Linked DNA regions of Aquibium oceanicum. The protein of the gene in region 1 interacts with the protein of each later gene in a pairwise test. Links are inferred from orthologs where the notes say so. Each region holds a gene or a part of one and is shown in the gene's direction. Other genes may lie near its edges. The genes, in order: ccmE and BSQ44_RS25260.

What was found.
Region 2: the proteins of ccmE (region 1) and BSQ44_RS25260 interact in binary tests that used the Escherichia coli proteins (3 or more experiments, as listed by UniProt). The link is inferred for Aquibium oceanicum from one-to-one orthologs.

Annotation. Positions count from the first base shown.
Region 1 is NZ_CP018171.1:1,851,234-1,867,237, forward strand. What follows is about bases 2,505-5,493. They hold ccmE (cytochrome c maturation protein CcmE), read left to right. Parts: upstream 2,505-3,776; coding sequence 3,777-4,211; downstream 4,212-5,493. Other genes in these bases: BSQ44_RS09215 (hypothetical protein), read left to right, coding at 2,505-2,544; ccmI (c-type cytochrome biogenesis protein CcmI), read left to right, coding at 2,635-3,780; BSQ44_RS09230 (heme lyase CcmF/NrfE family subunit), read left to right, coding at 4,227-5,493. In the rest of the region: BSQ44_RS09205 (response regulator transcription factor), read left to right, coding at 1-578; BSQ44_RS09210 (ATP-binding protein), read left to right, coding at 575-1,981; more of BSQ44_RS09215, read left to right, coding at 2,149-2,504; more of BSQ44_RS09230, read left to right, coding at 5,494-6,215; BSQ44_RS09235 (cytochrome c-type biogenesis protein), read left to right, coding at 6,221-6,691; BSQ44_RS09240 (bifunctional alpha/beta hydrolase/OsmC family protein), read left to right, coding at 6,731-7,981; BSQ44_RS09245 (Do family serine endopeptidase), read left to right, coding at 8,117-9,637; BSQ44_RS09250 (response regulator transcription factor), read left to right, coding at 9,828-10,502; BSQ44_RS09255 (sensor histidine kinase), read left to right, coding at 10,504-11,928; BSQ44_RS09260 (bifunctional [glutamine synthetase] adenylyltransferase/[glutamine synthetase]-adenylyl-L-tyrosine phosphorylase), read left to right, coding at 11,970-14,876; BSQ44_RS09265 (PAS domain-containing sensor histidine kinase), read right to left, coding at 14,907-16,004. UniProt on the Escherichia coli protein: Heme chaperone required for the biogenesis of c-type cytochromes. Transiently binds heme delivered by CcmC and transfers the heme to apo-cytochromes in a process facilitated by CcmF and CcmH.
Region 2 is NZ_CP018171.1:5,144,714-5,156,897, forward strand. The notes cover bases 7,358-10,093. They hold BSQ44_RS25260 (heme ABC transporter permease), read left to right. Parts: upstream 7,358-8,211; coding sequence 8,212-8,976; downstream 8,977-10,093. Other genes in these bases: ccmB (heme exporter protein CcmB), read left to right, coding at 7,358-7,709; BSQ44_RS25255 (ACT domain-containing protein), read left to right, coding at 7,714-8,154; ccmD (heme exporter protein CcmD), read left to right, coding at 8,982-9,152; BSQ44_RS25270 (DsbE family thiol:disulfide interchange protein), read left to right, coding at 9,149-9,733; BSQ44_RS25275 (helix-turn-helix transcriptional regulator), read left to right, coding at 9,735-10,093. In the rest of the region: dgoD (galactonate dehydratase), read left to right, coding at 1-964; xseA (exodeoxyribonuclease VII large subunit), read left to right, coding at 1,043-2,614; BSQ44_RS25230 (DUF1127 domain-containing protein), read left to right, coding at 2,774-2,914; aconitate hydratase AcnA, read right to left, coding at 3,023-5,716; BSQ44_RS25240 (zinc-ribbon domain-containing protein), read left to right, coding at 6,075-6,380; heme ABC exporter ATP-binding protein CcmA, read left to right, coding at 6,440-7,042; more of ccmB, read left to right, coding at 7,044-7,357; more of BSQ44_RS25275, read left to right, coding at 10,094-10,427; BSQ44_RS25280 (YybH family protein), read left to right, coding at 10,495-10,959; BSQ44_RS25285 (pyridoxamine 5'-phosphate oxidase family protein), read right to left, coding at 11,168-11,788; BSQ44_RS25290 (septation protein A), read right to left, coding at 11,790-12,184. UniProt on the Escherichia coli protein: Required for the export of heme to the periplasm for the biogenesis of c-type cytochromes.

The DNA of each region.
Region 1 (16,004 bases):
CCCACGACGGCGAGGAAGGTCATTTCCTGGGGGACACCGAGCCCTACGATGCCGTCGTTCTGGACATTGGCCTGCCCGAAATGGACGGGATCAGCGTGCTGGAAAGATGGCGCGCGGACGGCAAGAAAATGCCTGTGCTGATGCTGACGGCGCGCGACCGCTGGAGCGATAAAGTGGCAGGGATCGACGCGGGCGCCGACGACTACGTCGCCAAACCCTTCCACATCGAGGAAGTGCTGGCGCGTGTGCGCGCCCTGATTCGCCGGGCGGCGGGGCACGCCTCGTCCGAACTGGTCTGCGGCCCGCTGCGGGTCGACACCAAGGCGTCCAAGGCCGATGTCGGCGGAATGCCGCTGAAGCTGACCTCTCACGAGTTCCGGCTGCTCGCCTATCTCATGCATCACATGGGGGAGGTCGTGTCGCGCACCGAACTGGTCGAGCACCTCTATGACCAGGATTTCGACCGCGATTCCAACACGGTCGAGGTGTTCGTCGGGCGCTTGCGCAAGAAGATGGGCCTGGACCTGATCGAGACGGTGCGCGGCATGGGGTACCGGATGCGAGAGCCGCAGGAGTGAGCACCCAGGCGCCGCACCAGGCGCGGCCCGCCAGGCGCAACGCGCTGAGGATCGGGCTTCGCTCGCTGTCCTTCCGCGTCGTCACCTTTTCCACGGTTTGGGCGGTCGTCGCCCTCGTGGTGATCGCCACGCTGATTTCCGCGCTCTATCGCGTCTCGGCCGAACGCAGCTTCCGCAGCCTGCTCGTAGCGCATCTCTACAGTCTCGTCGCGGCGGTGAGCGTTTCCGACGAGGGCGAGTTGCAAGGGACGCCGGCGCTTTACGACGTCAAGTTCTCACAGCCCGGTTCCGGCTGGTACTGGGCCGTGGAGCCGGTCTCGCCGGGCCTCGCCGGCGGCATCCGCTCCTCCTCCATGTCCGATCCGATTCCCGCGCCGTCGGAAGCCGAGGTGCCGTTCGACAGCCAGTTCCAGCGCATTTACGAGACCGTCGGCCTGTCTGGCGAACGAATCGACGTGGTTGAGAACGACTTCATCCTGGACTCCGACAACCGGATCGCCCGGTTCCGCGTGATGGGGAACAGGAGCGAGCTGGAACTGGACATCGCCGACTTCTCACAACAGCTCTACACCTATCTGACGCTGTTTGGCGTCGGCATGATCGCAATCAACGCCATCGTGATTCTTTTGGGACTGCGTCCTTTGGATCAGGTGCGCAACGCGCTGGCCGAGGTGCGGGAAGGAACTGCCAAGAAACTCGACGGCAGGTTTCCCTCCGAGATCGAACCGCTCGCCAGCGAGACGAACGCGCTGATCGAGAACAACCGTCGAATCGTCGAACGGTCGCGCACGCAGGTCGGCAATCTCGCCCATTCCCTGAAGACGCCGGTGGCCGTACTCCTCAACGAGGGACGCGCGATGGGCGGTGAGAAGGGGAGGCTCATCGTCGAGCAGGCGGCCGCGCTTCAGCAGCAGGTGGAGCACTACCTTCAGCGCGCGCGCATCGCCGCCCAGCGCGACAGTGTCGTCTTCCGCACGCCGCTCAAGGAGCCGCTGGAACGGCTGTTGCGGGTGTTCCGCAAGCTCGACCCGAAGGTCGACATTGCCTTCGAAGGCCCGGAGCGCGAACTCGTCTTCGCCGGGGAGCGGGAGGATCTCGAGGAGATTACCGGCAATCTCCTGGAAAATGCTGTCAAATGGGCGCGGTCCGCTGTGCGCGTGCGGCTGGCGGAGGAGGCGGGACGTATCCTGCTGACGATCGAGGACGATGGGCCGGGCATTCCCGAGGAACAGGCGCGCGAGGCGCTGAAGCGCGGCACGCGGCTCGACGAGACCAAGCCCGGGACCGGTCTCGGGCTGGCGATCGTTCACGATCTCGTGCGCGAATACAGCGGCGAACTGGCGCTCGATCGGTCGGAACTCGGGGGGTTGAAAGCCGCGATTCGCCTGCCGTCTGCGGGATGACGTTCGACGTTACCGGCCCTCGCAAGGCAGTGGCGGCTCCAATGAGAAACGAAGGGCTCGGGTTTCCGGCGAGCCCAATTTCGGTCATAGATCGACGTTACCGCCCCGATGCTTCGGTCGCAGTCACGCAAGGGAACAATCGAGCGATGCCCACAGCCGCGAAAGCAATGACGCTTTTGGCAGCCTGCCTTTCGCTTGGCGCGTGCACGACCACGTCGCTGACGAGCGGCGTGACCGCCCCGACGACGAAGGATTCCATCATCGCCCAGATGAACGGCGGCCTGATAGGCGGCGAACTGGGCAGCAAACTGCCTGAGCGTGAGCGCCGTAAGGCGCTGGAAGCGGAGTATCGCGCACTCGAATACACGCCGGCGCGAATGCCGGTGACCTGGAACACCGAGGACGGCCGGCTTTCAGGCTCGGTTGTGGCTGCCCAGCCCTATCGGGTCGGCTCCCAGGACTGTCGCCAGTACAGCCATACGATCACCGATGGCGGCCGCGAGTCGGAGGCGCGCGGCACGGCCTGCCGCAACCCCGACGGCAGCTGGACGCCGCTCACCTGAATGATGGGTCCGCCAGCCAGTCCGCTGCCGCCAAATAGCCGCACGCAAGGGCGATTGGAATGCCCTCCAACCATCGCTATTTGAGGTCGCATGGTTTTCTGGATCGTGCTCGGACTGCTGACGGTGATCGCCAGCCTCGCCGTGATCCTGCCGCTCGCCGGCAGGCGCGAGGAGGCCGCGCCCGGTTCCGTGCATGACATCGAGGTCTACCGGGACCAGCTGGCCGAAGTGGAGCGGGATGCGGAGCGCGGTCTGATCGGCAGGCATGAAGCCGAGCAGGCGCGAGCCGAGATCGGCCGGCGGATCCTGAAACTCGACAGCACGGAGAAGAGCGAAGGCGGGAAGCGCCGGGGCGAGACGGCCGTCGCGCGTGGGCTCGCGATGGCAGGCGTGCTGGCGGTGCCGCTGGTGAGCTGGGGGGTGTACAGTTCGATCGGATCGCCGGAGCTTCCGGGTCAGCCGCTCGCAGAGCGGCTGGCGAAGAACCCGGGCGAGAGCAGCATCGACGAACTCGTGGCGCGGGCGGAGGCGCATCTTCGCGCCAATCCGCAGGACGGGCGCGGCTGGGACGTGCTGGCGCCGATCTATGCCAGGCTCGAACGGCCGACCGAGGCGGCGACCGCCTATCGCAACGCCATCCGCCTTATTGGGCCGACCGCGGCGCGCGAGACTGGTCTCGGCGAGGCCCTGATGATGTCGGCCGGCGGCGTGGTGCGTGCCGACGCCGTCGACGCCTTCCGGCGGGCGCTGGAAATCGACCCGCAGGATCCGAAGGCACGGTTCTATCTCGCCACCGCCATGGCGCAGGAAGGCAGGATGTCGGAAGCCGCCGATGCTCTGCGCGCGATGCTTGCCGACCTGCCGCAGAACGCGCCCTGGCGCGAGGTCGTGGAGCAGTCCATCGCACGGGCCGAGGAAGAGGCATCCCGCAGGGGCACGGCTCCTCCCGGCCCGACCCGCGAAGACTTCGAGGCGGCGGGCGAGATGAGCGCCGACGATCGCAGCGCTATGATCGAGATCATGGTTGCTCAGCTTGATGAGAGGCTAAGGGAGAACCCGGACGACCGGGAAGGCTGGCAACGCCTGGTGCGCTCCTACATGGTGCTCGGCAAGGCGGACGAGGCACGCGACGCCCTCACGCGCGGCGTCGCCGCGCTCGGCGAGGACAGCGCCGCGGCGCGAGAACTCGTGGCCTTCGCGGCGGAACAGGGCGTGAGGGGCGTGGAAGAACGATGACGCGGAAGCAGAAACGGCTGTCGATCATACTGGGCGCGCTGGCCTTTGTCGGCACCGCGACCGGGCTGACATTCTATGCGCTCGGGCAGAAGACCTCCTACTTCTACATGCCGGCCGACCTCACGACCGCGAGCATCGCACCGGGACAGCGCATCCGGCTGGGCGGGCTGGTGGAGGACGGTTCGATCGTGCGCGGCCAGGGCACGCGTGTCTCGTTCGGCGTCTCCGACGGTGGCGGCAAGGTCGAAGTCGTCTATGATGGGCTCCTGCCAGACCTGTTCCGCGAGGGGCAGGGCGTGGTGACGGAAGGCACGTTCGGCGCCGACGGAACCTTCGTCGCGGACAGCGTGCTCGCCAAGCACGACGAGAACTACATGCCCAAGGAAGTCGCCGACAGCCTGAAGGCGCAGGGCGTCTGGCAGGAAAACTGAGGGAGGCCGCAGGCATTGGTCGAAACCGGACATTTCGCGCTCGTCCTGGCGTTCGCGCTGGCGCTGGTCCAGTTCTTTCTGCCGCTTGTCGGATCGCGCACGGGTGATGCGCGCCTGATGGCGACCGCCGGGCCGGTCGCGGTGACCGGTTTTGCCATGACCGCGATATCCTTCGCGGCGCTGACCTCCGCCTATGTGCTGTCGGACTTCTCGGTCCTCAACGTCTTCGAGAATTCGCATTCGCAGAAGCCGCTGCTCTACAAATTCTCGGGCACCTGGGGAAACCACGAGGGCTCGATGCTGCTGTGGGTGCTGATCCTGACCTTCTTCGGTGCCCTGGTGGCGGCATTCGGCCGCAACCTGCCGGCGACGCTGCGCGCCAACGTGCTGTCGATCCAGGGACTGATCGGCTCGGCCTTCTTCCTGTTCATCCTCGCCACGTCCAACCCCTTCGCCCGGCTCAATCCCGCGCCGATCGAGGGTCAGGACCTTAACCCGGTGCTCCAGGACGTCGGCCTGGCCATCCATCCGCCGCTGCTTTACCTCGGCTACGTCGGCTTCTCCGTCTGCTTCTCCTTCGCGGTGGCGGCGTTGATCGAGGGGCGCATCGACGCCGCCTGGGCGCGCTGGGTACGGCCGTGGACGCTGGCCGCCTGGGTGTTCCTCACCGGCGGCATCGCGATGGGCTCCTTCTGGGCCTATTACGAGCTCGGCTGGGGCGGGTTCTGGTTCTGGGACCCGGTGGAGAACGCCTCCTTCATGCCGTGGCTCGCGGGAACCGCGCTGCTCCATTCCGCGATCGTCATGGAGAAGCGCTCGGCCTTGAAGATCTGGACGATCCTCCTGGCCATCCTCACCTTCTCGCTGTCGCTGCTCGGCACCTTCCTCGTCCGGTCCGGCGTGCTCACCTCTGTGCACGCGTTTGCGACCGATCCCACCCGCGGCGTCTTCATCCTCGCCATCCTCACGCTCTTCATCGGCGGTGCGCTGGCGCTGTTCGCCTGGCGGGCGCAATCGCTGGCGCCGGGTGGCATCTTCCATCCGATCTCGCGCGAAGGCGCTCTGGTGCTCAACAACCTTTTCCTGAGCACCGCGGTCGCCACCGTACTCGTCGGCACGCTCTATCCGCTGGCGCTCGAGGCCGTGACGGGAGAGAAGATCTCGGTCGGCGCGCCCTTCTTCGACCTGACCTTCGGGCCGCTGATGGTGCCGCTGCTCATCGCCGTGCCTTTCGGTCCGCTGCTCGCCTGGAAGCGCGCGGATCTCTGGGCTGCTTCGCAACGCCTGGCGTTCGCAGCGGGCGGGGCGCTGCTCGTCATTCTCTTCGTCGCGCTCTTTATCGATCGTGCCTCGGTCTTCGCCGCCCTCGGGATCGGGCTCGCCGCCTGGATGATCCTCGGCGCCCTCACAGACCTCGCGCTCAAATCCGGCATCGGCAGCGTCTCCCCCGGTGTAGCGCTGCGCCGCTTAGCGGGACTGCCGCGCTCCGCCTTCGGCACGTCGCTGGCGCATCTCGGCCTGGGACTGACGACGCTCGGCGTCGTTTCGGTGACGTCGCTCCAGACCGAGCACATCCTGACCATGAAGCCCGGCGATACTGTCGAGGTCTCGGGCTACCAGCTGCGGTTCGATGGGCTGCAGCCGTTCCAGGGGCAGAACTTCACCGAGGACCGCGGTCTGTTCCCGTTGCTCGATTCCGACGGCGACGTCCTGACGACCATCATGTCGGCGAAGCGGTTTTACCCGGCCCGCCAGATGCCGACGACGGAGGCGGGCATCTCGACGCGTGGTCTCAGCCAGATGTATGTCTCGCTCGGCGATCCCGTCGACGGCGGCGGCATCGTCGTGCGCATCTGGTGGAAGCCTTTCGTGACGCTGATCTGGCTTGGCTCGGTCGTGATGATGGGCGGCGGGATTCTTTCGCTTCTCGATCGGCGCCTGCGTGTCGGCGCGCCAGCGCGGCGAGCGAAAAAGGCCCGCGCGGCGACCGGGGCGACGGGTTGAACGCATTGCCCCTCCTGCGCACCCTCCTTGTGGCGCTCGCCATCGCTTTCTCGGCGACGGCGGCCTACGCCGTGCTTCCCGACGAGGTGCTGGACGATCCGGCACTGGAAGCCCGCGCCCGGCAGCTCTCGGCGGAACTGCGCTGCCTCGTGTGCCAGAACCAGTCGATCGACGATTCCAATGCCGAACTCGCGCGTGACCTGCGGATCCTCGTGCGCGAGCGGCTTGTGGCCGGCGACACAGACGAGGAGGTGATGGACTTCATCGTCTCGCGCTACGGCGAGTTCGTGCTCCTCAAGCCTCGTATGAGCTTCCAGAACCTGGCGCTGTGGGGAACGCCGCTGGTGGTGATTCTGGCCGGCGGCGCCTTCCTGCTCCTGCGCGGGCGCGGCGCGCGCCGGCAGCCGGGCCGGCTTTCCGCCGAGGAAGAGGCGCGGCTGGGCGAGATTCTGCGGGAGCGGGACCGCCCGAACTGATAGGCTTCCCCGGTCAACGGCAAAGGAAGGCTGTCGCCCATGGATCCGATCATACAGCGCGTGGAATTTCCCGGGCATTCGGGCGCGCAGCTTGCCGCGCGCCTCGACATGCCGAACGGTCCCGTGCGGGCTTATGCGCTGTTCGCGCACTGCTTCACATGCTCCAAGGACCTTCTTGCCGTGCGGCGGATCGCGGCGGACCTCGCGCGCGCCGGCATCGCCATACTGCGTTTCGATTTCACCGGACTGGGGTCGAGCGAGGGTGAATTCGCATCGACCGACTTCTCCTCCAACGTCGGTGACCTGATCGCCGCGGCGGAGTTCCTCCGCGGAAGCTATGAGGCCCCGGCGCTGCTGATCGGCCATTCGCTCGGCGGCGCGGCCGTGCTCGCCGCGGCGCGGGACATCCCGGAGGCGCGTGCGGTGGTCACGATCGGCGCCCCAGCCGATACCGGGCACGTGCTCAAGAACTTCGGCGCAAGCCTTCCCGAGATCGAACGGGACGGCGAGGCCGAGGTGAAGCTCGGCGGGAGAAGCTTCCGCATCGGCCGCCAGTTCGTCGACGACGTGCGCGCCACGAGGCTCGCCGACAGCATCGCCGCGATGCGCAAGCCGCTCCTCATCCTGCATTCCCCGATCGACCGGATCGTCGGCATCGAGAACGCGACGACGATCTTCACGGCGGCCAAGCACCCGAAGAGCTTCGTGTCGCTGGACAAGGCCGACCATCTCCTCACCAATCCCGACGATGCCGCCTTCGCCGCCTCCGTGATCACCGGCTGGTCGTCGCGCTACCTCAAGGACGACAGGCCGCAGGGGGAGGAAGCGATCGAGCGCGTCCGGATCATGGAAACCGGGGAGGGCAAGTTCCAGAACGCCGTCCAGGCGGGTCGCCATCGTCTCTTCGCCGACGAACCGCCGAGCGTCGGCGGCCTGGACACAGGGCCGTCGCCCTACGATTTCCTGTCCATCGCACTCGGCGCCTGCACGTCGATGACGCTGCGGATCTATGCCGACTTCAAGAAGCTGACGCTCGGGCGCATCAGCGTCGACGTCTCGCACAGCAAGATCCACATGAAGGATTGCCTGGAGTGCACCGACGAGGAGCGGGGTTCGAACAAGCGCATCGATCAGTTCGAGCGGGTGATTTCGATCGAGGGAGACCTGCCGGCGGAGATCGCCGAAAAGATCGAGGAGATCGCCAAAAAGTGCCCGGTACACCGGACGCTGGAATCCTCCTCGCGGGTGCGGACGGTGGTCCGTAAAGCTGAGGTTGCGCAGCAGCGATAGGAATATTGCTGCCAATCCGCCGGCAACATTACGAAAGTTTCATGTGCCGGAAATGGCGCGGTAATGTGAGTGTCACTAGATCACTGTCCGAGGATGCCCTCAGAAAGCATTCGAACCTGAAAGGACAGGACACACATGAAAGCTCCATTCCAGACCAGTGCCCGCAAGCGTTTCGTGGCCGGGGCCGCCTCGGTCGCCATCGCCTCGGCGATCGGCTTCGGCGCCGTCACCTCCGGTACGGCCCCGGTGATGGCTGAGGCCGTCCGCGTCGAGTCGCAGCAGTCGACGGGCTTCGGCGACGTCGTCGAGAAGGTCTCGCCCGCCGTCGTCAGCGTCCGCGTGAAAGCCAAGATGCAGCCCGCCGCCGCCGGTCCCGATTCCTTCTTTGGTGGCCAGGGCCTCGACAATCTTCCCGACGATCATCCGCTGAAGCGCTTCTTCCGCGATCTTCCGGGCTTCGAGGACGGCCAGCCGCAGATGCGCCCCGGCCGCCCGGGTGGCAGCCAGCGCGCGCGTCCCGTATCGCAGGGCTCCGGCTTCTTCATCTCCGAGGACGGTTACCTCGTCACCAACAACCATGTGGTCGAGGGCGGTTCCGAACTCACTGTGGTCATGGATGACGGCACCGAGATCGACGCAAAGCTCGTCGGCACCGATCCCCGCACCGACCTCGCGCTGCTGAAGGTCGATGAGGAGCGCAAGTTCGTCTACGTCGATTTCGCCGATGACTCCAAGGTTCGCGTGGGCGACTGGGTCGTGGCCGTCGGCAATCCGTTCGGCCTCGGCGGCACCGTGACCGCCGGCATCGTGTCGGCGCGCGGACGCGACATCGGCGCCGGTCCCTACGACGACTTCATCCAGATCGACGCGGCGGTGAACCGCGGCAATTCGGGTGGTCCCGCCTTCAACCTCAACGGCGAGGTCGTCGGCATTAATACCGCGATCTTCTCGCCCTCGGGCGGCAATGTCGGCATCGCCTTCGCGATTCCCGCGTCGGTGGCCAAGGACGTGATCGCGGAGCTCAAGGAAGACGGCTCCGTCGAACGCGCCTGGCTCGGCGTCCAGATCCAGCCGGTGACGGACGACATCGCCGAATCGCTCGGCATCGAGGGCACCGACGGCGCCCTGGTCAGCGGGCCGCAGGACGACAGCCCGGCTCGCAAGGCCGGAATCGAGGCCGGCGACATCATCGTCGAGGTCGACGGCAAGGCCGTGGAATCGCCGCGTGAACTGGCCCGCATGATCGGCCGCATGAGCCCTGGCGTCACCGCCGAGGTGAAGGTGCTGCGCGATGGCAAGGAGAAGACCATCGAAGTCAAGCTCGGCGAAATGCCTGGTCTCGAAAAGCAGGCCTCGGTCGACGAGCCGGCCGAGGAAGAAGGCTCGATCCTCGAGGATTTCGGCCTGACCGTCGCGCCGGCCGAGGAAGGCGAGGGTGTGGTCGTGACCGACGTGCTTGCCAACAGCGATGCCGCCGATCGCGGCATCCAGACCGGCGACGTCATCGTTTCGGTCAACTCGCAGCCCGTGAAGAGTGCGTCGGCCATCGAGAAGGCCGTCAATGACGCCTCGGACGCCGGTCGGAAGGCGGTGCTGTTCCAGCTGAAGCGCGACGAGACCAGCCGCTTCGTGGCCCTTCCGGTGGCGCGCAGCTGATCGGTCCCGGGCCGGCGATCCTCTCTCCTTCGCCGGCCTCGGGCGGAAGAACCGGAAGCGACGTATCGCGTAGCGTTTCCGGTCGCAGCGGCAGCGGGTTGCAAGGCCCGCTGCCGTTTTCGTAAGAGGAGTATAGAAACAAATGGATGCCGAGGCGGTTCTCGCCCCCGATATCGGGTACAAGGCGGGCATGAAGATTCTTCTGATCGAGGACGACCGGGAGGCGGCGGAGTATCTTGAGAAAGCGCTCACCGAGGCCGGCCACACCACCCACGTCGCGGGCGACGGCGAGACCGGTTTCGCGCTGGCCGACAGCGGGGACTACGACGTCCTGATCGTCGACCGCATGCTGCCACGCCGCGACGGGCTTTCGGTGATCGCCGGATTGCGGGCACGCGGATCCGAGACGCCCGTGCTCATCCTTTCCGCGCTGGGCGAGGTGGACGACCGCGTGACGGGCCTGCGGGCCGGTGGCGACGACTACCTGACCAAGCCCTTCGCCTTCAGCGAACTGCTCGCCCGCATCGAGGTGCTGAAGCGTCGCGCGGGTGCGAAGGACGTCGAGACGGTCTACCGCGCGGGCGACCTGGAGCTCGACCGGCTTTCCCACACCGTGCGCCGCTCCGGGCGCGAGATCACGCTGCAGCCGCGCGAATTCCGCCTGCTCGAGTATCTCATGCGTCACGCCGGCCAGGTGGTGACGCGCACCATGCTGCTCGAGAACGTCTGGGACTATCACTTCGACCCGCAGACAAACGTCATCGACGTCCACGTCTCGCGGCTGCGCGGCAAGATCGAGAAGGGCTTCGACAAGCCGATCCTGCACACGGTCCGCGGAGCGGGCTACATGCTGCGAGCCGGCTGACTTGCGCCTGCCGCCGATCATCAAGACGACGGCGGCGCGCCTTTCGGCGCTCTACCTGCTGCTGTTCGGCGCCTTCGCCATCGTCCTCGTCTTCTACATGACGTCGGTGTCGGTGCGCATCCTGGCCGGCCAGACGCAGGAGACCATCAACGAGGAGACGTCGAGCCTCGTTCGCGCCTACGAGCGCGGCGGGCTTCTATTCCTCGTGCGCGTGGTCGAGCAGCGAGCCCGGCAACCCGGCGCCAATCTCTATCTCGTGGCCGACGCCAACGGCCGCATCCTGTCGGGCAACGTCGAGAGCCTCCAGCCGGGGGTACTCGAGACCGCGGGCTGGACGGAGCGGCCCTTCTTCTACCAGCGCTATGGCGAGGGTGGCGGTGCCGCTCCGGGAGGCGGTGCCGCGACGACCGGGCCGCACGAGGCGATCGCGCTCGTCATCCGGCTTCCCAACCAGATGATCCTCCTGGTCGGCCGCGACCTCGGCGAGCCGGAGCGGTTTCGCAAGGTGGTGCAGCGCGCGCTGATCCTGTCGCTGGGCTTCATGGGGCTTGGCGCGTTCCTGATCTGGTTCTTCGTCGGGCGCACGGCGCTCAGGCGCATCGACAGTGTCTCGGAGGCGAGCGCCCGTATCATGGGCGGCGACCTTTCCGGCCGTCTGCCGGTGACCGGTGCGGGCGACGAGTTCGACCGGCTGTCGGAAAATCTCAACACCATGCTGTCGCGGATCGCTGTCCTGAACGAGGGGCTGAAGCAGGTCTCCGACAACATCGCGCACGATCTGAAGACGCCGCTGACGAGGCTGCGCAGCCGCGCCGAAGCGGCGCTCGCGGGCGCCGAGGACACCGACGATTACCGTGAGGCGCTTCAGGCCACGATTTCCGAGTCCGACCAGCTCATCCGTACCTTCAACGCGATCCTCATGATCTCGCGGTTCGAGGCCGGATATTCGACTGAATCGACCGAAAGCCTCGACCTGGCGACGGTCGTGGCCGACGTCGTGGACCTGTACGAGCCGGTCGCGGAGGAGAGCGGCGTGGCTATGGACGCGCATGTCACCGGGCCGCTGCTGGTCTCCGGCAACCGCGAACTGGCGGCGCAAGCCTTGTCAAACCTCGTCGACAACGCCATCAAGTATACAGCGGGGCAGGCGGACAGCCCTCGCGTGACCGTTTCCGCATCTCGATCGGGAGGAGAAGTGCGGGTTTCCATCGCCGACAATGGCCCCGGCATACCGGCCGAGGACCGCCAGCGCGCCACGGAGCGTTTCGTGCGTCTGGAAAAGAGCCGCTCCCGGCCCGGCTCCGGGCTGGGCCTGAGCCTTGCCAAGGCGATCATGACCTTCCACGGCGGCCGGATTGAACTCGACGATGCGGCCCCCGGCCTCAAGGTGACGATGATCTTCCCCTCGGCGCGGAGCTCGGCGTGAGCGACGCCGCGCCGGAAGGCCGTGCCTGGTTCGGCGCCGAGATGCCGAACCTGTCCACGCTCGATCCCGGGCAGGCCAGGGAGGAGCTGGACGAGATCGCCGAAGCGGCGGGCGAATGCGACGCAACCCGGCTTGCCGATCTTGCGCGCGGCGAGGGCAAGCTCGCCGGCTTCCTCGGCGCTGCCGCGACGCTGTCGACCTATCTTCGCGATGCCATGCGGCGCGATCCCATGATGCTCGAACGCCTGTTCGACGAACCCTGGGACGCACGTGTGGAGGCGATCATCTCCGACATCGGTGCGCTCGGGCGCGGCGACGAGATGACCGAAAAGAGCCTGATGGCCGACCTACGCAGGCGCAAGACCGAGGCACACGCGCTGATCGCGCTCGCCGATCTGGCCGGAGCCTCCGACACGGGTCGGACGATCGGCCTGCTCAGCCGGCTCGCCGACGCCTGCGTGCGCGCCGCGATCCGCTACCTGCTGCGCGAAGCGCACGAGCGGGGAAAGATAGTCCTGCCGGACCCCGACGATCCGGAGCACGGCTCGGGCTGGATCGTGCTCGGCATGGGCAAGCTCGGCGCCGGCGAGCTCAACTTCTCCTCCGACATCGACCTGATCCTCTTCGTCGATCCCGAGGCTCCGGCGATCAAGGACCCGCTGGATGCGAGCGATCTCTATTCGCGGCTGGCGCGGCGAGTGGTGCGCATCCTCTCCGACCGCACCGAGAACGGCTACGTGTTTCGCACCGACCTGCGCCTGCGGCCCGACCCCGGCTCCACCCCTCTCGTCATCCCCGTGGAAGGCGCGCTGACCTACTACGAGGGCAGGGGACAGAACTGGGAGCGCGCGGCCATGATCAAGGCGCGCCCGATCGCCGGCGACCTAGAGGCGGCCGAGGCCTTCCTGAAGGAGATGCAGCCCTTCGTCTGGCGCAAGTACATGGACTATGCAGCGATCGCCGACGTGCACTCGATCAAGCGCCAGATCCACGCCCACAAGGGCCACGGCGAGATCGCGGTGCGCGGCCACAACGTAAAGCTCGGCCGCGGCGGCATCCGCGAGATCGAGTTCTTCGTACAGACCCAGCAACTTATCGCCGGCGGCCGCTTTCCCGAACTGCGCGGTCGCGAGACGATCGCCATGCTCGGCAAGCTCACGGAGCTCGGGTGGATCGGCGCCGACGCGCGCGACACGCTTGTGCGGCAGTACTGCTTCCTGCGCGACGTCGAACATGCCATCCAGATGGTCGCCGACGAACAGACGCACGAACTGCCGGAGGACGACGAGGGGCTCGAGCGGATCGCTCGCATGCGCGGCTTTACCTCCGCCGACGCCTTCGCGGATGCATTCCGCGCCTCGCTGAGGGAGGTGGAGAGCCACTACGCCGCCCTGTTCGAGACCGCGCCGCAGCTCTCGGGGGACATCGGCAACCTCGTGTTCACCGGCGACGTTGACGATCCCGACACTCTCCAGACCCTTTCCAATCTCGGCTTCGAGCGCCCGAGCGACATCTCCCGCGTCATCCGCACCTGGCACTTCGGCCGCTACCGCGCCACGCGCTCGGCGGAGGCGCGCGAGCGGCTGACGGAACTGACGCCGGCGCTGCTGCAGGCCTTCGGGGGCACGCACCGCGCCGACGAGGCGATCATCCGCTTCGACGAATTCCTGAAGGGACTACCGGCCGGCATCCAGCTCTTCTCGCTGCTCCAGTCCAATCCAGACCTGCTGCGGCTGCTGGCGACCATCATGGGTGCTGCGCCCCGTCTCGCCGCGATCATCACGCGCCGGCCGCACGTGTTCGACGGGCTTCTTGATCCCTCGCTGATGACGGAGCTTCCCAACAAGGCCTATCTGGCGGAGCGGCTGGAAACATTCCTCGGCGCCGCCGGGGTTTACGAGGAACGGCTCGACCGGCTGCGCATCTTCGCGCTCGAGCAGAAGTTCCTCATCGGCATCCGGCTGCTGACCGGCGCGATCGACGCGACGCGAGCCGGCAAGGCATTCTCCGATCTAGCCGACCTGTCGATCGGTGCCGCCTTCGACGCGGTGCGGCAGGAGTTCGCGCGCCGCCACGGCGAGGTCGCGGGCGGCCGGGCGGTAATCCTCGGCATGGGGAAGCTCGGCAGCCGCGAACTGACCGCGGGTTCCGACGTCGACATGATCCTGCTCTACGATCATGCCGCCGACGCCGACGAGTCGGACGGCGCTAAGCCGCTCGCGCCCTCGCAATACTACGCCCGCCTGACGCAGCGCCTGATCTCGGCGGTGTCGGCGCCGACGGCGGAGGGCGTGCTCTACGAGATCGACCTGCGGCTGCGGCCTTCCGGCAACAAGGGACCGGTCGCGACCCATCTGGAAGCGTTCCGCAAGTACCAGCAGACGGAAGCCTGGACCTGGGAGCACATGGCGCTGACGCGGGCGCGCGTGGTGGCGGGCGACGCAGGTCTTGGCGACGAGGTGGGCGGCGAGATCGCGACAATCATCGCCGCGCCGCACGATGCTACCAAGGTTCGGCAAGATGCCTGCGAGATGCGCGCCCTGATCGAGACCGACAAGCCGCCGCGCGACATCTGGGACCTGAAGCTCATCCCCGGCGGGCTGATCGACCTGGAATTCATCGCACAGGCGGCGGGGCTGCTCGGGCAGGTCGAGGCGGAAAACCGCACCACCTCGACGGCGGAGGCTCTGTCGCACCTGTCCGAGCGCTTCTGCGACGGGCAGGCGCGGGAGGAGCTGACGTCGGCCTACCGCCTCTTCACCGGCCTCGCGCAGGTCTCGCGCCTCTGCCTCACCGGCGACATCGACCGGGACGACATGCCGCCGGGGCTGGCGGACCTGCTCCTGCGCAACACCGACCTGCCCGATCTCAAGGTGCTGGAGGCGCACATCGAGGAAACGGCCGGACGCGTACGGGCGCATTTCGACAGGCTGGTCTGCGGAAGGTAGCTTCTTCAGGCAGGTTGTGCGCAACTGGCGTTAGGCCGCCATCTTCATCTGGCTGACCGGAATTCGCACCGAGACGATGGTGCCTTCGCCTTCGCTGGATTTGATCTTCAGGACGCCGCCATGCATTTCGGTGAGCGAGCGCGAGATCGCGAGGCCGAGGCCCGAGCCGGTGTGGTTCTTGGAGAACTGGTTCTGCACCTGCTCGAAGGGCCGGCCGAGCTTCTTCAGCGCCTCCTTCGGGATGCCGCAGCCATTGTCTTCGATCGACAGCACGAAGGCGCCGGAGACCTTCTTCGCCTTGACGAGAATCCTGCCGTTCTGGCCGGTGAACTTCACCGCGTTCGACAGGAGGTTGATGACGATCTGCTTGATCGCGCGACGGTCGGCATGGAGCGTCGCGTGCTCGGCGATTTTCGTGCCGATCGAGATCGATTTCGCGTCCGCCTGCACCGAGATCACCCGGATGGCCTCGGCCATGAGCTTGTCGAGGTCGATTTCCTCGCGCTGCAGCGAGAACTGGCCGGCCTCGATTTTCGACATGTCGAGGATGTCGTTGATGACCCCAAGCAGGTAGCTGCCGCTCGAATGGATGTCCCGGGCGTATTCTTCGTAGCGGTCAGAGCCGAGCTTGCCGAACAGACCCGACTGCATGAGTTCCGAAAAGCCGATGATGGCGTTGAGCGGCGTGCGCAGCTCGTGGGACATGTTGGCCAGGAATTCGGATTTCGCCCGACTGGCGGCTTCCGCCCGCTCCGTCTCGCGCATGTATTTGCGGTTCAATTCCGACAGTTCCACCGCGCGCTCCTCCTCCGCCCGGCGGGCGAGGCTGAGATCATGGATGGTCGCCATGAGGCGGCGTTCGCTGTCGACCAGCTTTTCCTGGTTCTGCTTCAGCAGGGTGATGTCGGCGCCGATGGACACGACGCCCCCGTCGCGCGTCTTCGACTGATTCACCTGCAGCCACCGGCCATCGGCCAGCTGCCGCTCGAACGTCGCGCCGTCGCGGCCGTTGGTGCTGGCGAGCTTGCGCTCGAAGGCGTAGCCCTTCATCCGGGTTTCCAGGTCTGCCCGCGCGGTGCCTGAGACGACGTCGGGATCGGCGAGCCCCATCTGTTCCTGGAACTTGGT
Region 2 (12,184 bases), 3.3 Mb from region 1 along the record:
GATGCGCAAGCATTCCTTCTGGCGCCTCGGCGCCATCGGCATGAGCGCGGTTTCCGGCATAGAACTGGCGCTCTGGGACATCATGGGCAAGCATTTCGGCGTGCCGGTCTGGCGGCTCGTGGGCGGCAAGACCCGAGACAGGGTCCACGTCTACACCCACCTCGGCTTCGGCGACATGCGCGCCGTCTACGAGACCGACAGCGCGGACCCGCTGGTGGAGCGCGCGCAGGAGGTGCTTTCGCGTGGCTACACTGCCTTCAAGGTGGTCATCCTGCCTTATGTCCACGCCTACGCGCCGCGCAAGGCCGTTGCCCATGTCGAGCGGCTGATGGGCAGCCTCCGCGAGGCGGTGGGGCCGGACATCGAGATCATGCTCGACTTCCACGGCAAGCCCGGCTCCGTCGCCACCGCGCTCTCCTTCATCGAGGCCGTGGCGCCATTCCATCCGATGTTCGTCGAGGAGCCGATCCAGCCCGGCGACGTGCGCGGCATGCGCATGGTCACGGAGAAATCGACCGTGCCGATCGCCACCGGCGAGCGCCTCGTCGAGCGCAGCGAATTCGAGGACCATTTCCACGCCCGCGCGATGGACATCGTCCAGCCCGACATCTGCCACTGCGGCGGCCTGCTCGAGGCCAAGAAGATCGCCGCCATGGCCGAGGCCGCCGGCATGGGGGTGGCGCCGCACAACCCTCTCGGGCCGATCGCCGGCGCGGCGGCGCTGCACTTCGCCGTCTCGACGCCCTCCCACATCATCCAGGAGGAGATGGTCGGCGCCGTGCCATGGTATTTCGACGTTGTGCAGGGTCCGATCCGCATGGTCGACGGCCACTGGCAGGTGCCGGAGACGCCGGGCCTCGGCATCGAGGTGGACGAAGCCGAATGCGCCAGGCATCCCTTCGCGCCGGAAGTCTATCACACCACCAATGCGGTTCTCGCGGACGGCACGATCGTCGACTGGTAGCGACGGTTCGCAACGTCTTCGGTCGACAGGCGCATTCGCTGCTCTTTCCCCTCCCCACGCACCGGGTTAGAACGCCCCATGCCCGATCTCCTCTCTCCCGATTCTCCCACTAATGCCGCCGAGTTCACCGTTTCGGAGCTTTCCGGCGCGCTGAAGCGCACCGTCGAGGACGCCTTCGGCAACGTGCGGGTGCGCGGGGAGATTTCCGGCTATCGCGGGCCGCACTCCTCCGGCCATGCCTATTTCGCGCTGAAGGACGACCGCGCCCGGCTGGAAGCGGTGATCTGGAAGGGCACCTTCGCGCGGCTGAAGTTCCGCCCCGAGGAAGGCATGGAGGTGATCGCACAAGGCAAGCTCACCACCTACCCGGGCTCATCGAAGTACCAGATCGTCATCGACAGCATCGAGCCCGCAGGCGCGGGCGCGCTGATGGCGCTGCTGGAGGAACGCAAGCGCCGGCTGGCGGCGGAAGGCCTGTTCGAGCAGGCGCGCAAGCAGCTGCTGCCCTTCATGCCGAGGGTGATCGGCGTCGTCACCTCGCCGACCGGCGCGGTGATCCGCGACATCATCCATCGGATCTCGGACCGCTATCCACTGCATGTGCTGGTGTGGCCGGTGCGCGTGCAGGGGGAGACGACAGGCATGGAAGTGTCCAACGCGGTCGCCGGCTTCAACGCGCTCCAGCCCGGCGGCGCGATCCCCCGACCGGACGTCCTGATCGTGGCGCGTGGCGGCGGCAGCCTGGAGGATCTCTGGGGGTTCAACGACGAGGCGATCGTACGCGCGGTCGCGACCTCCGGCATCCCGGTCATCTCCGCCGTCGGCCACGAGACCGACTGGACATTGATCGATCTCGCCGCTGACGTTCGCGCACCGACGCCGACCGGCGCGGCCGAGATGGCGGTGCCGGTTAAGGCCGATCTCGAAGCAACGCTCGCCAGCCTTGGCGCGCGGCTGAAGAACTGCTCGTCGCGCAATTTCGACCGCAAGCGCCAGGCACTGCGCGCCGCCGCGCGCGCCCTGCCCTCGGCCGACCAGCTGCTCGCGCTGCCCCGCCGCCGCTTCGACGAGGCCTCGGCCCGGCTCGACCGCTGCCTCAACGTCGGTATCGAGCGAAAGCGCGCCCGCTTCGCCGGCCTGCGCCTGACCCCTGCCACGCTGGAGCGGCGCATGGCCGAGGCCGGCCGCCACCTCGCCCGTCTCGGCGCGCGCATTCCCGGCGCGCATTCCGCGCTGCTGCGCGACCGCTCCCACCGGCTCGCCCGCTCCGCCGCGCGGCTGGGACTGGAGCCGCTGCTACGGCGCATGTCGGCCTGCGACGATCGCGTGGCGAACCTCGGCCGCCGGGCAGACCGGGCAGCGGATGTGCGGCTCGCGCGCCTTTCCGACCGGCTCTCGCAGGCGGCGCGCCTCAATGCTTCCCTTTCCTACAAGGCGGTGCTGGACCGCGGCTTCGTTGTTGTCCATGACGCCTCCGGCGCGCCGGTCAAACGGGCCGCCACGCTCGGGGCCGGGGACCAGGTCTCCCTGCAGTTCGCCGACGCCTCGACCGGCGCGGTGATCGTCGGGGAAGTCGGCCCCGCGAAGCCGCGCCCCAAGGCAGCGCCATCTTCCAAAACTCCGCCGGCCGGCCAAGGGTCGCTCTTCTGACCCGCTGCGCCTCTTTCGCAAGCGCGAAGAGTTTCTGATTAATTAATGAGCGATCTGCAAAAAACGCAGGCGATCCATGCGTTTTCGTCCCTTCTCGCACTGCACAAAAACACCTATCTGCGCATTGTGAAATCGCATTTGCCGTAGAAAGACGCAGAGATGAACATTTTCCAGAACTATCGCAACTGGCGCCGCTATCGCAGCGCTATCGACGAACTCAGCCGCCTGAGCTCCCGCGAGCTCGACGACATTGGCATCACGCGCGCGGACATCCCGCACGTCGCACGCCGCGGCCGCTGATCGGCCTCATCGCAGATTTGGCGGCCGGGTTCACCTTTCCGCCCATGAAATGAAAACGACCGCCGGGATCACTCACGGCGGTCGTTTCGTTTTGCGGGTGCCGCGATCTCAGGCGGCGAGGTCGCGCAGCACGTACTGCAGGATGCCGCCATTCTTGAAGTAGTCGAGCTCGTCGAGCGTATCAATGCGGCAGATGATCGGCACGTCGGCGGTCGTTCCGTCCGCATATTCGACCTTGGCGATCATCTTCTGGCGCGGCTTGATGTTTTCGAGCCCGTCGATGGTGACCTTCTCGTCGCCCTTGAGGCCGAGCGAGGCCCATGACGTGCCTTCCTCGAAGACGAAGGGGATGACGCCCATGCCGACGAGGTTCGACCTGTGGATGCGCTCGAAGGACTGCGCGACGACCGCCTTGACGCCGAGCAGGTTGGTGCCCTTGGCCGCCCAGTCGCGCGAGGAGCCGTTGCCGTACTCAACGCCGGCGAACACGACCAGCGGCACGCCCTCCTGCTTGTACTGCATGGCGGCGTCGTAGATCGACATCTCCTCTTTCGAGGGATAGTGGATCGTGTAGCCGCCCTCGCGGCCGTTCTCGCCCAGCATGAAGTTGCGGATGCGGATGTTGGCGAAGGTGCCGCGCATCATGACTTCATGGTTGCCGCGCCGTGTGCCGTACTGGTTGAAGTCGGCGACGCCAACGCCGTGGTCGGTGAGGTACTGCCCCGCCGGGGAAGCGGCCTTGATCGAACCCGCCGGCGAGATGTGATCGGTGGTGATCTTGTCGCCGAACAGGCCAAGGATGCGCGCGCCCTGGATCTTGCCTATGTCGCCCGCCTTCTTCGGCATGCCGGCGAAGTAGGGCGGGTTCTGGACGTAGGTGGAATCATCGTCCCAGGCATAAGTCTCCCCGGCCGGGATCTGCACCGCCTGCCAGTTCTCGTCGCCGGTGAACACCTCGGCGTACTTCTGCTCGAACAGATCGCGCGTGACGTGCTTCTGGATGAACTCCTGGATCTCCTGGTTGGAGGGCCAGATGTCCTTCAGGAACACGTCCTTGCCGTCCCTGTCCTGCCCGATCGGTTCCTTGGTCAGGTCCTTGGTGACCGTACCGGCGAGGGCATAGGCGACGACCAGCGGCGGCGAGGCGAGATAGTTGGCCTGCACGTCGGGCGAGATGCGGCCTTCGAAGTTGCGGTTGCCGGACAGAACGCCCGCCGCGATCAGGCCCTTGTCGTTGATGGTCTTGGACACCGCCGGCGGCAGCGGGCCGGAATTGCCGATGCAGGTCGTGCAACCGAAGCCGACGAGATTGAAGCCGATCTGGTCGAGCTCCTTCTGCAGGCCGGCCTTCTCGAGATACTCGGCGACCACTTGGCTACCCGGCGCCAGCGAGGTCTTCACCCACGGCTTCTGCTTGAGGCCGAGACGGTTGGCGTTGCGGGCCAGAAGGCCGGCACCGATGAGCACCGACGGGTTGGACGTGTTGGTGCAGGACGTGATGGCCGCAATCGCCACGTCGCCATGGCCGAGGTCGAAATCCTCGCCTTCCACCTTCCAGCGCTTGTCGGCCTCGGAAGCGTCCTTCTTGTATTCCTTGACCAGTGCCTCCTCGAAGCCGGCGGCAATGCCCGGAAGCGGGATGCGCCCCTCGGGACGCTTCGGTCCGGCCATCGAGGGCACCACGTCGCCGAGATCGAGTTCCAGCGTGTCGGTGAAGACCGGCTCGGATGCACCGGGCTCCCAGAACATGCCCTGCGCCTTGGAGTAGGCCTCGACAAGGGCGATGCGATCCTTTTCGCGGCCGGAAATCGTAAGATACTTCAGTGTCTCCCTGTCGACCGGGAAGAAGCCGCAGGTCGCGCCGTACTCCGGACCCATGTTGCCGATCGTGGCTCGGTCGGCGAGCGTCATCGAGGCGAGCCCTTCGCCGAAGAACTCGACGAACTTGCCCACGACGCCCTTCTTGCGCAGCATCTGCACGACCGTCAGCACGAGATCGGTCGCGGTCACGCCTTCCTTCATCGAGCCGGTGAGCTTGAAGCCGACGACCTCGGGCAGGAGCATCGACACCGGCTGGCCGAGCATGGCCGCTTCCGCCTCGATGCCGCCGACGCCCCAGCCGAGCACGCCGAGGCCGTTGATCATGGTGGTGTGCGAATCGGTGCCGACGCAGGTGTCGGGATAGGCGACCGTCGCGCCGTCCTCGTCCTTCGTCCAGACAGTCTGGCCGAGATATTCGAGGTTCACCTGGTGGCAGATGCCGGTGCCGGGCGGCACGACACGGAAATTCTGGAAGGCCTGCTGGCCCCATTTCAGAAAGCGGTAGCGCTCGCCGTTGCGCTCGTATTCGAGCTCGACATTGCGGGCAAAGGCCATCGGCGTACCGAACTCGTCGACGATCACCGAATGGTCGATGACGAGGTCGACCGGCACCAGCGGGTTGATCTTCTGGGGATCGCCGCCGAGCGCCTTGATGCCGTCGCGCATGGCCGCGAGGTCGACGACGGCGGGAACGCCGGTGAAATCCTGCATCAGCACGCGCGCCGGACGGTAGGCGATCTCGTGTCCCGCCGAGCCCTTGTCGGCCAGCCAGTCCTTCACCGCCTCGATGTCGGCCTTGGTGACCGATCGGCCATCCTCGTTGCGCAGCAGGTTCTCCAGGAGCACCTTCATCGAGAAAGGCAGGCGCGACACGCCGTCGAGCCCGTTCTTCTCGGCCTCCGTCAGGTCGAAGTAGACGTACTCCCTGTCTCCCACCTTGAGGGTGCGGCGGCAATTGAAGCTGTCGAGAGAATTAGACACGTGCGATCCCTAACTGTCTGTTGCCGATTGGAAACGGACGCCAGTGCAAGGTGAGCAAAGGTGCGGGTACGGTCATTTCCGCTATCCGCTCCCGGGTACCGCGCCCCTTGCGGGGAGGTGGCGCCGTTCGGCGTAATTGGCTTCCATGCTGACCGCTGGCACGGTTGCTGATCTCTTAGAGAATTTCTAAAAAGAGTTCCAGTGTCGCGGGCGGGAATAATGCTGCATCGCAATGCGACTTTCAGCGGACGGGAAACGGATTTCGCATGCGTCTCGTGGCGGACGATCTATCGGGCGAACGCGGCGGCAGACGATGCCGATCGTAAGGTATTGCTGGCGATGCGAGATTGACCTCCCGATGCTGACAGAGGACGAGTGGGCGATCATGCAACCAGTGCTCATCCAATCGCTGGAGCAGGTCGCGCGATATCGCCGAGAGAGCGGCTCAGCCTTGCCGGAAGCGCTGGACACACTTGCTGAGGGGGATGAGCGGCTTCCCGCGCTGGCGCTGTTCGAGAAGATGACCGGAATGAACGAAACCAATGTCAATGCAATCTGGCATCACCGCGCCAGCATGTACGGACCCGATTGCACCGAGTGTGGGAAGCCTTTGCGGACACCGAAGGCGCGCCTGTGCGCATACTGCGGCACCGAACGGGTTTGATTTCCATTGATAGGCATCTTGTGTTCTCAGCGGACTGGAGGTGAATTGATGGCTTCTGCATGCGGATGATCGCCAGGGAACTTTCCGGCGAACGGGGCGGCGAACCGGTATTTTCCGGCATCTCCTTCACGCTTGCCGACGGTGAGGGGCTGCTCGTCACGGGACCCAACGGTTCCGGCAAGTCGACGCTGCTTCGTATCGTGGCGGGCCTGCTTCCTTCCTCGGGCGGGACGATGGAGATCGCGGACGCGGACGCCCGGTGGCCCGACATCGCCTCGGCCAGCCACTATCTCGGCCACCAGAACGCGCTGAAGCCGGCGCTCAGCGTGCGCGAGAATCTCGGCTTCTGGCGCGACTACATGGGAGAGCCGCACCTAGCGGTTACCGAAGCGCTCGAGATGGTGGGCCTCGAAGAGATCGGCCACCTGCCGCTCGGCTACCTGTCGACCGGCCAGAAGCGTCGCATCGCGATTGCTCGGCTGCTGGTCAGCTACCGTCCGGTCTGGCTGCTCGACGAGCCGACGGCCGGCCTCGACAGGGCGTCCGAAAAGCAGTTCGCGGACCTGATGCGGACGCATCTCGAGGACGGCGGCATGATCCTCGCCGCCACCCACCTGCCGCTCGGGCTGGAGTGGACGCACGAACTGAGGATGGGGGCCTGAGATGCTGGCCCTCTATGTCCGCGACGTGCGGCTCGGTATCCGCGCCGGCGGCGGGGCGCTGGTTGGCATCCTGTTCTTCCTCGCGGTCGTGGCGGTGATCCCCTTCGGCGTCGGGCCGGACCTGAATCTGCTTGCGCGCATCGGCCCGGCGATCCTGTGGATCGGCGCGCTGCTCGCCAGCCTGCTCGGGCTCGACCGCCTGTTCCAGGCCGACCGCGACGACGGTTCGCTCGATCTCCTGATCATGAGCGGCGGACGGCATCTGCTCGCGCTGGCGGTGCTGGTGAAATGTCTCGCGCACTGGACGGCAAGCGTCCTGCCGCTGGTGATCGCCGCGCCGCTCCTCGGGCTCTTCATGAACATGGACCCGGTCGGCATCGGCGCGGCCACTCTGACGCTGCTCTTCGGCACCCCGGCCATCGCCTTCATCGGCGCGGCCGGGGCCGCGGTCGCGGTCTCCCTGCCGCGCGGCGGGCTGCTGGTTTCGGTGCTGGTGCTGCCGCTGGTCATACCCGTGCTGATCTTCGGCGTGTCGGCGAGCTATGGCGCTGTGACCGAGCCGGACCCGTTCCTGCCGCCGTTCCTGCTGATGGTGGCACTGACCATGTTCTTCGCGGTGCTCGGCCCGCTGGCCGCGGCGGCCGCCCTGCGGTGGTCGGCGGACTGACGCGATGCCGGGCGAGACGGACCTGCAAACGCTTCTCGCCTCGATGCGCCCCCGCCTCGACGACCGGGTGTTCGTCTTCGCCAGCGTGAAACGTGGTCAGCCGCTGCCGCAGGACGCCGGCATCCTCATGCGCTTTTTCGAGCGAGAGGGAACGACCCTCGTCCTGCCGATTGAGGATGCGACCCTCCTCGGCATCGAATGCACGTTCCCCTGCCGGATGATCACGCTCGACATCCACTCCTCGCTGGAGGCGGTCGGGTTCCTCGCCGCGATCCTGCCGCGCCTGGCCGCTGCCGGCATCGGCGTCAATCCGGTCTCGGCCTTCCATCACGACCACCTCTTCGTACCGTCCGACAGGGCCGAGGATGCGCTGGCGATCCTGAAGGACATCGCCTCCGAAGCGCAAGCCGGGTCGATCGGCCGCGGACCCGTCGCATCGAATTGATCGCCGGTTTGACGACGGTCAATTGCGGCTCGTGCCAAGGAATTCTATGAGAAGCCCATGAGCCAGACCACGCTTGCAACCTCACGCTGGACCGATCTGGCGAATCCCACGCGGTTCGTCGCGCTGGCCAATGCCGTCGTGCCCTGGCTCGCGGGCCTTACGGCGATCGTGCTGGCGGTCGGATTGTGGCTCGCGTTTACCGCGCCCGAGGACTACCAGCAGGGCATCACCGTGCGCATCATGTACATCCACGTGCCCTTCGCGTGGCTCGCCATGATGTGCTACTCGATCATGGCGATCTCGGCCATCGGGACGCTGGTCTGGCGCCATCCGCTGGCCGACGTCGCGCTGAAGGCTGCGGCACCCATCGGCGCAGTGTTCACCGCGCTGTCGCTGATCACCGGCTCCATCTGGGGCAAGCCCATGTGGGGCACCTGGTGGGTCTGGGACGCGCGGCTAACCTCCGTGTTCGTGCTCTTCCTGATGTATCTCGGCCTGATCGCGCTCACACGCGCGCTCGACGATCCGAGCCGCTCCGCGCGCGCGGCGGCTATCGTCACGCTGGTCGGCTTCGTCAACATTCCGATCATCAAGTTCTCGGTCGACTGGTGGAACACGCTACACCAGCCGGCCTCGGTGATGCGTCTCGACGGACCGACGATCCATCCGAGCCTGCTCTGGCCGCTGCTTACGATGGCGCTGGGTTTCACGCTGCTCTTCTTCACGCTGCACCTGATGGCGATCCGCACCGAGATCTGGCGCCGTCGGGTGGCCGCCATGCGCCGCGTCAGCGCCCGCCGCGCCGACCGCAAGGCGGACTGACGACGATGACCCATGCGCTCTACGTCGCCGCCGCCTACGGCATTTCGGCGATCGCAATCGTCGCGATGATCGCCGGGGCGCTCCTCGATCAGCGGGCGCGCAAGACCGAACTCGCGGAACTCGAGGCGAGCGGCGTGCGCCGCCGGTCCGAGCGCGCGCGGGAGGACAAAGCTTGAGCGTCGAGGAAAGCCCGCGGAAGTCGCGCAGCTGGATCGTTTTCATTCCGCTGGTGGCCTTCCTCGTCCTGTCGGGCCTGTTCCTGGCACAACTGATGTCGGGCCGGGACACCTCCACCATTCCTTCCGCACTCATCGGCCAAGCCGCGCCGCCGACGGACCTGCCGCCGCTCGAAGGCGCCGGCGTACCGGGATTCACTAATGCCGACCTCGCGAGCGAGGTGACGCTGGTCAACGTCTGGGCTTCGTGGTGCGCACCCTGCCGGCAGGAGCACCCGCTGCTGATGCAGCTGGCAGGGGACGACCGCTTCCGCATCGTCGGGCTGAACTACAAGGACGACCCGGCCAACGCCCGCCGCTTCCTCGGCGAACTCGGCAGCCCCTACGACGCGATCGGGGTGGACGGGAATGGCCGAACGGCGATCAACTGGGGCGTCTACGGCGTACCGGAAACCTTCCTGGTCGGCCGCGATGGCACCATCCTGTGGAAGCATGTCGGCCCGTTCACGGCGGAAAGCGTGGAGAGCGAGCTGATGCCGCAGATCGAGAAGGCGCTGGCGGAGCCAACGCCGGGAGCCTGACATGTCGCGCGCTGAGAGGCTTCTTGCGCTGATCGAGATTCTGCGCCGTCACCGCAACCCGGTCAGCGGATCCGACTTGGCGCGAGAGACCGGCGTGAGTATCAGGACGCTCTATCGCGACATCGAATCCCTGCGCGGGCAGGGAGCCGTTATTGAGGGCGAACCGGGGCTTGGCTATGTGCTCAGACCCGGCTTCGTCCTGCCCCCGCTCATGTTCGGCGACGACGAGATCGAGGCACTATTGCTTGGCACTGCATGGGTTGCCGAGAGAGCTGACGAACGTCTCGGCGCCGCGGCCTCCTGTGCCATGGCCAAGATCGCTAACGTCCTGCCGGAGCGGCTGCGCCACAACATCGACACGTCGAGCTTGATGATTGGACCTGTGGACGAGGCCGTAGTGGACTCGATCGATATGGCTGTGATCCGCCGCGCCATCCGGACGGAACGAAAAGTGGAGATTGCCTACGGCAAGACGGGCGATGCCCATCTCCGTCGCACGATCTGGCCTATCGCCATCGGCTTCTTTGAGCGTGTGCGGGTCGTCGTCGCCTGGTGCGAATTGCGGGAGGCGATCCGGCACTTCCGGGGCGACCGTATCGTCGAGGTTTGCGAAACTGGGATGCGATACCCCCGCCGCAAGCACGACCTGTTGCAGGAGTGGCGGAAACGCGAAGAGCAGAATCCGTCCCACTGAGCGCTACTGCCGAAATCTGGCAGCGCCATGCGCTATCGCTCCTCCGCAACCAACGGAGACTTCCCTCATGTCGACCATTCCTCTCCTCTCCTCTCTCGCCGCGTCGCTCGCCATTGCCGCCGCGCCTGCACTTGCCACCGAACACAAAGAGTCGCGACGCATTCTGTCCGTCATCGAGGCGATGACGACCGCCTTCGCCGCCGGCGACGTCGAAGCTGTGCTCGAGACATATGAGAATGGCGCTGTCGTTGTCGGTGAGCCGGGCAGTCCGTCTTCTGGCGAAACGGCACTACGCGCCCTGTTCGAGGGTTTCCTCGCCGTGGAGCCGAAATTCACCTATCATGGCCATGAAGTCGTCGAGGCCGGCGACATAGCCCTGCATCTCATGCCTTGGGCGATGACAGGAAAAGCTCCTGACGGCACACCGATCGAGGATAGCGGGCTTTCGATCGCCGTCCTACGAAGGCAGGTGAATGGAGGATGGCTGATGGTAATCGACCATCCGTATGGAGACATGCAAATGAAGAGGTAGTCTGCCGAAACGCCATCCTGCTCCGGCGCGGAATCTGGTCGTACCGGCAACCTTCTCGGAACTGTAGGATAACACTTCAAGACAGCGCAACGCGCGAGGATGTCAACGCAGCGCTGGCGATCAAGAGCCTACTCGCTATCTGTCGGTTTCCAAACGCCGGTGAAGACTTGCCTACAGAAAATGAAAATCGTCACCGGCGTCTCCTCTCCTACCACATCGACTTGGCGTAGGCGTCGTCCAGCCACTCATCCGTCTCGCGCGCGGGCTGAGGTAGCGCAAGCTGGTCCTTGAGAATCTGGCCCAGCGTCGGCATCTCGGCGCGCGCCGGCCAGCTTTCCGGCTTCCACAGTTCCGAACGCATGAACGCCTTGGCGCAGTGCATGTAGCAGGCGAGCACCTTCACCACGATCACGGAAGCCGGGAGCCTGCCGTCGACGGCGAGACGGGTGCGCAGGACCTCGTCGGTGGTGATGCGGGCCTGTCCGTTGACGCGCAGCGTCTCGTTCATGCCCGGGATGAGGAAGAGCAGCCCGACCGCCGGATCGCGCAGGATGTTTTCCAGCGTGTCGAGCCGGTTGTTGCCCGGCCGGTCGGGGATGGCGAGGGTGTGGTCGTCCAGAACGGCGACGAAACCCGGCTTGTCGCCCTTCGGCGTCACGTCGGCATTGCCCTGGCCATCGCACGAGCCGATCAGCACGAAGGGGCTTTTCGCCAGGAAGTTCTTGGAATGGGCATCGAGCGCGCGAAGCTCCTTGCGGATGGAGCCTTCGGTGGGGGCCGGGGTCTTGTAGATCGCGCGCAGTTCCTCGCGGGTCGTCAGATACTCCATGTCAGCCCTTTCTCTTGAACGCCTCGTCCGTGGAATGCCGCATGATGAGCGGCATCTGGCTGAAAGTGAAGACGAGCGTGATCGGCATGATGCCCCAGACCTTGAAGGCGACCCAGAAATCCGTGGAGAAGCTCCGCCAGACGACTTCGTTGGCCACCGCGAGGAAGAAGAAGAACAGCCCCCAGCGCAGCGTCAGCTTGCGCCAGCCCTCGGCATCGAGCTTGAAGGCCTCGTCGAAGACGTAGCCGAGCAGCGACTTGCCGAACAGCAGGCCACCGAGAAGGACGGCACCGAACAGCGAATTCACGATGGTCGGCTTCATCTTGATGAAGGTCTCGTCCTGCAGCCACAGCGTCAGCGCGCCGAAGACGAAGACCACGGCACCGGACACCAGCG